DNA from 2 places in the Nocardioides sp. BE266 genome. Region 2 is predicted to be linked to the other one. Evidence: predicted binding sites of a transcription regulator. Region 2 holds the regulator's gene; the other holds the start of a gene.
The links. The regulator HrcA, encoded in region 2, represses chaperone genes, less so after heat shock. The targets are predictions, from matches to a motif close to TTGGCACTCGNNNNNNNCGAGTGCCAA.
Positions count from the first base shown of each region.

Region 1 (5,289 bases), 640 kb from region 2:
GGCACGTGAGGACGGCGCGTACCACATGCGACAGGCCCGCACCGGAGTCCGGTGCGGGCCTGTCGTGCGGAGCGGGGTCGGTCAGTGACCGTGGCCGTGCCCGTGGCCGGCGGCCGCGGGCTCCTCGTCCTCGGGCTTGTCCACGACGAGGGTCTCGGTCGTGAGCAGCATCGCGGCGATGGAGGTCGCGTTGACGAGGGCCGAGCGGGTGACCTTGACCGGGTCGAGGACGCCCTGGGCGACCAGGTCGCCGTACTCGCCGGTCGCGGCGTTGTAGCCGTTGCCGACACCGAGCTCGCGGACCTTGGCGGTCACGACGTAGCCGTTCTCGCCGCCGTTCTCGGCGATCCAGCGCAGCGGCTCGTCGGCGGCCTTGCGGACCACGCGGACACCGGCAGCCTCGTCACCGGTGAGGCCGAGGTTGTCGTCGAGCACCGAGACGGCGTGGATGATGGCGGAACCGCCACCGGCCACGATGCCCTCCTCGATCGCGGCGCGCGTCGCGGAGACGGCGTCCTCGATGCGGTGCTTCTTCTCCTTCAGCTCCACCTCGGTGGCGGCGCCGACCTTGATCACGCACACGCCGCCGGCCAGCTTGGCGAGGCGCTCCTGGAGCTTCTCGCGGTCCCAGTCGGAGTCGGTGTTCTCGATCTCGGCCTTGATCTGGTTGACGCGGCCCTCGACGGCGGCGCTGTCGCCAGCACCCTCGACGATGGTGGTCGTGTCCTTGGTGATGACGACGCGGCGCGCCTGGCCGAGGACCTCGAGGCCCACCTGGTCGAGCTTGAGGCCGACCTCGGGGGCGACGACCTGACCACCGGTCAGGGTCGCGATGTCCTGCATCATCGCCTTGCGGCGGTCACCGAAGGCGGGGCTCTTCACCGCGGCGACGTTGAACGTGCCGCGGATCTTGTTGACGACCAGGGTCGAGAGCGCCTCGCCCTCGACGTCCTCGGCGAGGATGAAGAGCGGCTTGCCGGTGGCGATGACCTTCTCGAGCACCGGGAGCAGCTCCTGGATCGAGGAGATCTTGCCCTGGTGGAGCAGGATGTAGGCGTCGTCGAGGACGGCCTCCATCGACTCCGGGTCGGTGACGAAGTACGCCGAGATGTAGCCCTTGTCGAACTGCATGCCCTCGGTGAACTCGAGCTCGGTGCCCATGGTGTTGGACTCCTCGACCGTGATCACGCCGTCCTTGCCGACCTTGTCGAAGGCCTCGGCGAGCAGGTCGCCGATGTGGCTGTCACGGCTGGAGATCGTGGCGACGGACGCCATGTCCTCGCGGGACTCGACCTCGCGGGCGGCCTCGCGCAGCGCGTCGCCGACGGCCTCGGCCGCCGCGTCCATGCCGCGCTTGAGGCCCATCGGGTTGGCGCCGGCCGCGACGGCACGCAGGCCCTCGTGGACCATGGCCTGGGCCAGCACGGTGGCGGTGGTGGTGCCGTCACCGGCGACGTCGTTGGTCTTGGTGGCCACCTCCTTGGTGAGCTGGGCACCGAGGTTCTCGAACGGGTCGTCGAGCTCGACCTCGCGAGCGACGGTCACACCGTCGTTGGTGATCGTGGGGGCGCCCCACTTCTTGTCGAGGACGACGTAGCGGCCCTTGGGGCCGAGCGTCACCTTGACGGCGTTGGCGAGGGCGTCGACGCCGCGCTCGAGGGCGCGGCGGGCGTTCTCGTCGAACTCCAGGATCTTGGGCATCGAAGTGCTCCTAGGAAGAAAGGAAAAGGGGCCTGACGTGCCTGGCGCCCGGCTGGCAAGGCGCCGCCGCGAAGGCGACCTTGGAGCGGAGCGGTCGTCGAGCGGCGAGCAACGCCGCCAGCCGGGATGCCAGGTGCGTCAGGAAACGACCGCGAGGATGTCGCGAGCAGACAGGATGAGGTACTCCTGGCCGGCGTACTTGACCTCGGTGCCGCCGTACTTGCTGTAGATGACCTTGTCACCCACCGCGACGTCGAGCGGGACGCGGTTGCCGTTGTCGTCGATGCGACCGGGACCGATCGCCACGACCTCGCCCTCCTGGGGCTTCTCCTTGGCGGTGTCCGGGATGACCAGGCCGGAGGCGGTGGTCTGCTCGGCTTCGAGCGTCTGGACCACGATGCGGTCCTCGAGGGGCTTGATGTTGACCGACACTTCGGATCAACCTCCACTTTCTCTTCACGAGATTCTTCAGGAGACCGGACCCTTGTGTCCGGGCTCCCAGGACGTGGGCTCGCGATCCGGGCGGCACGCCGTCGCGGGGGTCGTGCCAGGCTCACGAGCGTTGGCGCTCTCGGGGTGAGAGTGCCAGCACAGACGCTAGCACTCTGCCCAACCGAGTGCTAGCGCAGGCTGGTCACGGACCGCCTGACAGGATGCCCACGTGGAGATCGAGACGCTGGAGTGGCTGCAGACGACCGACGGCGGGCGCCTGCTGGTCCACGCCGCCCAGGCCTGGGCCGACCACGCCGGCGACCCGGTGCGGGTCGCGAGCGTCGTACGACGTCTCGAGCCCGACGCCGAGAAGGCGGCCGCCGCCACCACCCAGGCGCAGCTGCGCGAGAAGGGGGTCGCGAAGCTCGGGGAGGCCGCCCGGCTGATGTTCTTCACCCCCGACGCGCTCGAGCAGGCCACCCGCACCCGCGTCGCCGACCACCGCGCCGCGCGACTGGCGGCGGCGATCCCCGGCGGCAGTGTGATCGACCTCGGCTGCGGGATCGGCGGCGACCTGATCGCCTTCGCGCGAGCGGGCCTGCTCGCCGCCGGCGTCGAGCTCGACCCGGTCCGGGCCGCCATGGCCCGGGCCAACCTGACCGCGCTCGGGCTGCCCGGCGCGGTGCAGGCCGGCGACGCGACCACCGTCGACCCGCGGGGCTTCGACGCTGCCTTCGCCGACCCGGCCCGGCGCGGAGGACGCGGCCGGGTCTTCGACGTCGAGGGCTGGACCCCGCCGTGGCCGTGGGTCCTCGACCTGCTGGCTCGTCGTTCGCTCGTCAAGGTCGCGCCGGGCATCGGCCACGACCTGGTGCCCGCCGGCGTCGAGGCCGAGTGGGTCAGCGACGGCGGCGAGGTCAAGGAGGCCGTGCTCTGGTCGCCCGACCTGTCGACCACCGACCGGCGCGCGACCGTCATCGGTGACCGCGGCCTGGCCACCCTCACCGACGAGGACGACCCCGGCGCGGACGTCCGTGGCGTCGGCGCCTTCCTCTACGAGCCCGACGGCGCCGTGATCCGCGCCGGCCTCGTCACGGCAGTGGCGGCCGGCGTCAACGGCGGGCTCGTCGACGAGCACATCGCCTACGTCACCAGCGACGACTCGTTCCGTACGCCGTTCGCCCGGGGCTACCGCGTGGTCGAGCACCTCCCCTACCGCGAGAAGCAGCTCAAGGCGGCCCTGCTCGAGCGCGGCATCGGCCGGCTGACGATCAAGAAGCGCGGCGTCCAGGTCGTGCCCGAGGAGCTGCGCAAGCGGTTGGCCCTCAAGGGCGACAACGAGGCGACCCTCGTGCTGACCCGGGCCGCCGGCCAGGGCACGGCGCTGCTGGTCGAGCCCTTCTGAGTCACTCCCCGAAGTCGCACCCGGAGCGCTCGACGCCGGCGACCCTCACGGGCAGGCGACCAGGCGCTGGCGCCTTCCCGAGCAGCACCTCGACGAGCACGTCCATCGCGGCAGGGGTGTCGCCGAAGGTCGCGATGCGCGTGGGGGCGGACACCCGGCCGAGCACCCACGGACTGTCGGTGGCGACCGCCACGTCGCCGTCGACCGGCGCATCGTGGAAGCCGGTGAAGCCGACGGGCGTGCCGGCGGCCAGACGAGCGTCCTCGCGGGCGGTCCACGAGGCGAGGCGTCGCTCGCGCCGGGCCTCCGCCTTCTTCCACGCCCGCTTGCGCAACTTGTACTTCTTGCGGCGCTCCCCCGGCTTGCGGTGCGGCTTCGGGATCGCCCGGGCGAGCCGCGCCGGCGTCGCCTTGCGCAGCAGCACGTCGAGACCGGCACGGCCAGCCGCCGCGGTGAAGACCGAGACCGCGGCGGGATCGCCGTAGGCGTAGACCTGCTGCCCGACGACGCGACCGGTGCACTCGCCGGCGACCATCGTCACCGCGGCAGCCGACAGGGCGCGGGAGGCGCCCCTGGCCGCTCCGGGCGTCGCGCCGCCGGGACCGGCCAGGTGGGTCAGCAGCGCGATCTGCCGTGCCGCGGCCTGGTCCAGGCGCCGGCGGGGCAGCGAGCCCGCCTTCACCGCACGGACGATGGCGGACCGTGCGACGGCCGGCGACGGCGGCATCAGGAGCACGTCGGCCCCGGCGCGCAGCGCCTGCACCGCCGTACGACCCGGGTCGCGGCCGCGGGTCACACCGGCCATGTCGAGGGCGTCGGTGACGACGAGGCCGCCGAAGCCGAGGTCGTCGCGCAGCAGGCCGGTCACCACCTTGCGCGAGAGGGACGACGGGACGCGCGGGTCGATGGCCCGCACGTCGAGGTGCCCGACCATCACGGCCGGCAGGCCTGCGCCGATCGCGGTGCGGAACGGCACCAGGTCGGTCGTGCGGAGCTCCTTGCGCGACTTGGTCTGCACAGGAAGCGTGACGTGGCTGTCGGCCGGGACCGAGCCGTGCCCGGGGAAGTGCTTGACCACCGGCAGGATGCCGGACGAGGCGAAGCCGTTCGCCGCGGCGACGACGTGCTCGGCCACCGTGCTGGGGTACGACGACGCGGCGCGCGACCCGATGGTCGGGTCGCCCGGACCGGACGTCACGTCGGCGTCGGGGGCGAAGTCGACGGTGAAGCCGAGCCCGCGCAGCTCGGCCCCGCTGGCGGCGTAGGACTGCTGGGTCAGCGTGACGTCGCCGGCGGCACCGGCGCTCATGAACGCCGGGAAGCGGGTGGCGGCACGACGCAGCCGTTCGACGACGCCGCCCTCCTGGTCGACGCCGAGGAACAGCGGCCACTTCCGGCCGACCTTGCGGGTGAGCCGGGAGGTGAGGGCCTGGACCTGCGCGGCCGAGGCGATGTTGGAGTCGAAGGCGATCACGCCGCCGAGGTGCAGGTCGCGGACCATCGCGACCGGCGCCGCCGTGCCCTGCCAGTCGGCCACGATGACCTGCCCCGCCAGCTGTGGGAGCCGCATCCGGTGCACGATCCCCGCGGCCCGGTCCAGCTCGGCGCGGTCCGGGCCCCAGCCCTCGGCCAGCCCGAGCTCCTCGGACGGCGTCTGCGGCGTGGCGGCCTCTCCCTGCGCGGCGCTCTCGGCGGCCGGCTCGTCGCGGGGATCGTCCTCTCCCCCGTCGCAGGCGGCGAGCGAGGCGAGC
Region 1 covers NZ_JAURTI010000001.1:696,750-702,038, forward strand. The annotation lists gene J2X46_RS03340 (hypothetical protein) at 1-9, shown strand, start outside; gene groL (chaperonin GroEL) at 82-1,701, opposite strand; gene groES (co-chaperone GroES) at 1,840-2,133, opposite strand; gene J2X46_RS03355 (class I SAM-dependent methyltransferase) at 2,363-3,538, shown strand; gene J2X46_RS03360 (glycoside hydrolase family 3 N-terminal domain-containing protein) at 3,540-5,289, opposite strand, start outside.
Region 1: a site for HrcA is predicted at 2,299-2,325, ahead of groES (co-chaperone GroES). Genes of this name have one in related genera too.

Region 2 (5,289 bases):
GGGCGCGGGCCTGGGGCACGGCGACGGAGCCGGACGCCGTACGCGTCGGGGCTGCGGGTGCGCCGGCGCGCACGGGACGGGTGAGGATCACCGGCTTGCCCTCGAGCAGGAAGCCCGGGCCGAGCGGGAACGTACGCCGCTTGCCGCGGCGGTCCTCCAGCGTCAGCGTGTCGATGTCGCGGTCGACGGCGACCACCTCACCGCACCAGTCGGTGGTGACCTCCTCGACGACCATGCCGACCTCGGTCGGCACCTCGACGGCACGTCCGTTCTTCGGGACACGCCAGTCGCCGGAGAGGACGTCGGTTCCGTATCGATCGTGAGGCACCGGGACACGCTAGGCGGGCACAGCGCGATATCGGCGGTGGCACGCCGTGGCCGGCCGGGCTCAGCCCTCGGCGACCCCGTCGCCCTCGGCACCCTCGCCGCTGTTCGCGGCCGGCTCGTCGGACCCCTCGGAGTCGTCGGAGTCGTCGGCGGAGTCGTCCGACGAGGACTCGACAGGCGGGTTGCCGAGGTCCTCCTGGGTGGCGTCCATGTCGAGCTCGTCCTGGTCCTTGGTCGCCTCGTCGTCGGGGTCGAGCGGCTCGGCGAGCGGGTTGTCCTCGCCGGGCTGGAGGTCCTCGGGCAGCTGGTCGTCGGAGATGCCGCCCAACGTCGCGTCGTCGGGGGAGGCGGTGCCGCCGGAGTGGTCCGAGTCGGCCGGGCTCGTGCCGCTGCCGGCCTCAGGGGTCTCGCCGGGCTCGGTCTGGGATCCGCTGTTCTCGCTCATCACCCAGTCCTAGCCGCCGCCCGGTGGCGCGACCAGCCCCGTGAGGGTGGGCTCAGCAGATGCCCGCGTGCAGGTGCGAGCGCAGCGCCGCGCCGAGCTCCTGCGGCGAGGAGACGGTGCGCAGGAAGTCGAGCCGCTCGGTGTGCGCGCCCGCCGCGTCCAGCCACGACACGTCCACCCCGGTCGCCTCGACACGCAGCAGGCTGGCCGCAAGGAGCGACTGGATCGGGAGGCCGAACGTCGCGGCCATCGCCGAGCGCAGCTCGAGCTCGTGGGCGTCGTTGGCGTGCTCGGCCGTGCGCTGGAGGTAGCCCTCGTTCAGCACGTGGCGCCGGTCGCGGAACTGGGCCAGGTCGACGGGGATCGCGAGCGCGTCGCGGTGGAGCGTCACGTCGGTCAGCTCCAGCGCCACCAGCGACCGCGGGTCACCGCAGCACGCGCAGCCGGAGTCGCGCACCGCCAGGCGCCCGTGGAGCAGCAGCGTGAGGCGGCGCTCGCGGGAGGAGTGGTGGCCCAGGCCGCTCGTCACCTCGACGACGCCGTCGAGGCCGACCCGGGCCGCGGCGAGGAGGGCGGAGTCGTCGCTCGCGCTGAACACGGGTGCGCCGTGCACGTCGCAGGTGACGTCGTACGTCTCGTCGCGCAGCTCGTCGTCGGCGTCACCGACCCGCCGCACGATCGAGGACGGGCACGACAGCACGCTGCGCGCGATCAGGGCCGCATGTGCCGGGGTCATCCGCCACCTCCGTGAGTCAGGTAAGGCAAGCCTAACCTCACTGACGGAGTCAGATCAACGGCAACCGCTTCTGGCTGTGTGGGAGGTGCTCGTAGCCCAGGCGCACGGCGCTCACCAGGCGCTCCGGCTCCCACGGCCACTCGCCCTGCGCGAGCGCCTCCGACTGGGGTACACCGCGCGACGCGAGGTCGCGGATGGTCTCGGCGATGACACCGAGCTCGACGCGCTGGTCCTGCACGAAGTCCTTGTCGACGACCTGGCCGTGCCCGGGGACGACCACGGTCGAGTCGGTCATCAGCCCGATCACCAGGTCGAGGGTCGACGGCCACTCCAGTGGCCACGAGTCGTCGCCGATGAACGGCGGGTCGGACTCCTCGACCAGGTCGCCGCCGAGCACCACGTCGGCGTCGGGCACACGGACGACGAGGTCGCCGGCCGTGTGGCCGCGGCCCGGGTGGATCAGCTCCACGGCCCGGTCGCCGAGGTCGAGCTGGCGCACGGAGGAGAAGGTCTCGGTGGGCAGCAGCAGCGTCGTGGCCAGGATCTCCTCGCGCCGCGGGTGGTCGGCGGCCTGCTCGTACATCTCGAAGGTGTGACCCGCCGACTCCTCGGCGTGGTCGCGCGCCCACTCCGTGGAGTGGATCGGCATCTCGCCGAACTGCTCGACCATCGTGGCGTTGCCGAAGTGGTGGTCCCAGTGCTCGTGGGTGTTGACCAGCCCGGTCAGCGGACCCGCGCCCAGACGTCGTACGTCGTCGGCGACGATGCGCGCCTGCGCGGCTGACCCGTGGGTGTCGACCATGACGAGGCCGTCCGACCCGCCGATCAGGGTGATGTTGACGTGCATCCAGTCGTAGTGCGCCACCCAGACCCGCGGCGCCACCTCGGTGAAGTCGGGCATGCTCCGGACCCTACGGGCTCCTAGTAGAGTTGGCACTCCAGTCGGACGAGTGCCAGCAACCAGCAGCGAGGAGGGCTCCATGGTCGACGACCGCAAGCTCGACGTGCTGCGCGCGATCGTGGAGGACTACGTCGCGACGGAGGAGCCCGTGGGCTCCAAGGCGCTGGTCGAGCGGCACGGCCTCGGGGTCTCCCCGGCGACCGTCCGCAACGACATGGCCGCGCTCGAGGACGAGGGCTACATCCACCAGCCCCACACCAGCGCGGGCCGCGTGCCGACCGACAAGGGCTACCGGCTCTTCGTCGACAAGCTGGCGACCCTCAAGCCGATGACCGTGGCCGAGCGACGCGCGATCGCCACGCTGCTCGACGGAGCGGTCGACCTCGACGACGTCGTGCAGAAGTCGGTGCGGCTGCTCAGCCAGCTCACCCGCCAGGTCGCCATCGTCCAGTACCCCACGCTCTCGCGCTCGACGGTGCGCCACGTCGAGCTGGTGCCGCTGACCCCGACCCGCCTGATGCTGATCCTGATCCTCAGCACCGGCCGGGTGGAGCAGCGCCTCGTCGAGCTCGACGAGGCGATCGGCGACGCCGACCTCGCCGAGCTGCGCGTCGCGGTCAACCAGGCCAGTGCCGGCGTGCAGATCGCCGCGGCCGCCGCGGCGCTGTGCGCCCTGCCCGACGACGTACGCCCCGAGCAGGTCGAGTCGACCCGCGCCGTGGTGGGCGTGCTCGCCGAGGCGATGTCCGACCACCGCAGCGACGAGCGCGTCGCGGTGAGCGGCACCGCCAACCTCGCGCGCTACGGCGACTTCGACACCGCGGTCCGACCCCTGCTCGAGGCGCTGGAGGAGCACGTCGTGCTGCTCAAGCTGCTGGGGGAGTCGGGCGCCGACGCGGTCACCGTCCGCATCGGCCACGAAGGCCCCTACACCGAGCTCGCCGCGACCAGCGTCGTGGCCACCGGCTACGGCCCGCTCGACGCGCACCTCGGTTCGCTCGGCGTGGTCGGCCCCACCCGCATGGACTACCCCGGATCCATGGCAGCCGTGCGCGCGGTCGCGCGCTACGTCTCCCGGATCCTCGATGAAGGAAACCAGTGACCCAGGACCCCTACGAGATCCTCGGCGTCTCGCGCGACGCGAGCGCCGACGACATCAAGAAGGCCTACCGCCGCCTCGCGCGGCAGCTGCACCCCGACGTCAACCCCGACCCGGAGACGCAGGAGCGCTTCAAGGACGTCTCGCGCGCCTACGAGGTGCTGAGCGACGCCGGCAAGCGGGCGGCCTACGACCGGGGCGGCGACGCCTTCAGCCAGGGCTTCGGCGGTGCCGGCCAGGGCTTCTCGTTCACCGACATCATGGACGCGTTCTTCGGTGGCGGCGCCGCGGCCGGTGGCCAGCAGCGCGGCCCGCGCTCGCGCGCCCGCCGTGGCCAGGACGCCCTGATCCGCCTCGACGTGACCCTCGGCGAGGCGGCCTTCGGCGTCACCAAGGACCTGAAGGTCGACACCGCGCTGCGCTGCGAGGCGTGCGAGGGCCAGGGCACCGCCCCCGGCACCTCGCCCACCACCTGCGAGACCTGCCACGGCCAGGGCGAGGTCGCTGTCGTCCAGCGGTCCTTCCTCGGCGAGATCCGCACGCTGCGCCCGTGCGCGGCGTGCCGCGGCTACGGCTCGGTCATCCCCGACCCCTGCCGCGAGTGCTCCGGCGACGGCCGCATCCGCTCGCGCCGCACGTTGACGGTGAAGATCCCCGCCGGCGTCGACAACGGCACCCGGGTCCAGCTCAGCGGCCAGGGCGAGGTCGGCCCCGGTGGCGGCCCCGCCGGTGACCTCTACGTCGAGATGCACGTCGAGCCGCACAAGACCTTCACCCGCCACGGCAACGACCTCCACACGACGGTCTCGCTGCCGATGACGGCGGCCGCGCTCGGCACCCAGCTCACGCTGCCGCTGCTCGAGGCCGACCTCGCGCCGTCGGAGGAGTCGGAGACCGAGAGCACCTACGAGCTCGACGTGCGTCCCGGCACCCAGTCGGGCAGCGAGCAGGTCATCCGAGGCTTCGGCGTGCCGAGCCTGCGGGGCGGTCGTGGCGACCTCGTCGTCAGCATCGTCGTGGACACCCCGACCCGGCTCGACCCCCGCCAGGAGGAGCTGCTGCGCGAGCTCGCGGCGATCCGCGGCGAGGAGTCGCCCGACGGGCAGGCCGAGGCGCCGCACAAGTCGATGTTCGGCCGGCTGCGCGACGCCTTCCAGGGCTGAGCCGGGGCTGATGTCGCTCCCGGTCCACCTCGTCGAGTCGCTGGCCGACGTCCGCGTCGGCTCCGTCGTCGAGGTGACCGGTGACGAGGCGCACCACGCCGTTGCCGTACGACGACTCCGCGAGGGCGAGCACGTCGTGCTGACCGACGGCCGCGGGACCTCGGTCACCGGCGAGGTCACCTCCACGGGCAAGCGCGTCTTCTCCGTGACGGCCTCCGCCGTCTCCCACGAGGAGCGCCCCGAGCCCGCGATCACCGTCGTCCAGGCCCTGCCGAAGGGCGATCGTGGCGAGCTCGCGGTCGAGGTGCTGACCGAGGTCGGCGTCGACCGGGTGGTGCCGTGGGCGGCGTCGCGCTCGGTCGCGGTCTGGAAGGGCGAGCGGGCGGCGAAGTCGCACGCGAAGTGGCAGGCCACCGCCCGGGAGGCGGCCAAGCAGGCGCGCCGCTCGTGGCTGCCCACCGTGACCCCGCTGGCATCGACCGCCGACCTCGCCGCCGTCGTCGGCGAGGCCGAGCTGGCCGTCGTCCTGCACGAGGACGCCGCCGACCCGCTCAGCGCGATCGACGTACCCACCTCCGGGCGGATCGTGGTCGTCGTGGGCCCCGAGGGCGGCATCGC
Region 2 covers NZ_JAURTI010000001.1:52,999-58,287, reverse strand. The annotation lists gene J2X46_RS00320 (DUF3097 domain-containing protein) at 1-328, opposite strand, end outside; gene J2X46_RS00315 (hypothetical protein) at 389-772, opposite strand; gene J2X46_RS00310 (hypothetical protein) at 825-1,508, opposite strand; gene J2X46_RS00305 (MBL fold metallo-hydrolase) at 1,558-2,409, opposite strand; gene hrcA (heat-inducible transcriptional repressor HrcA) at 2,489-3,511, shown strand; gene dnaJ (molecular chaperone DnaJ) at 3,508-4,671, shown strand; gene J2X46_RS00290 (16S rRNA (uracil(1498)-N(3))-methyltransferase) at 4,682-5,289, shown strand, end outside.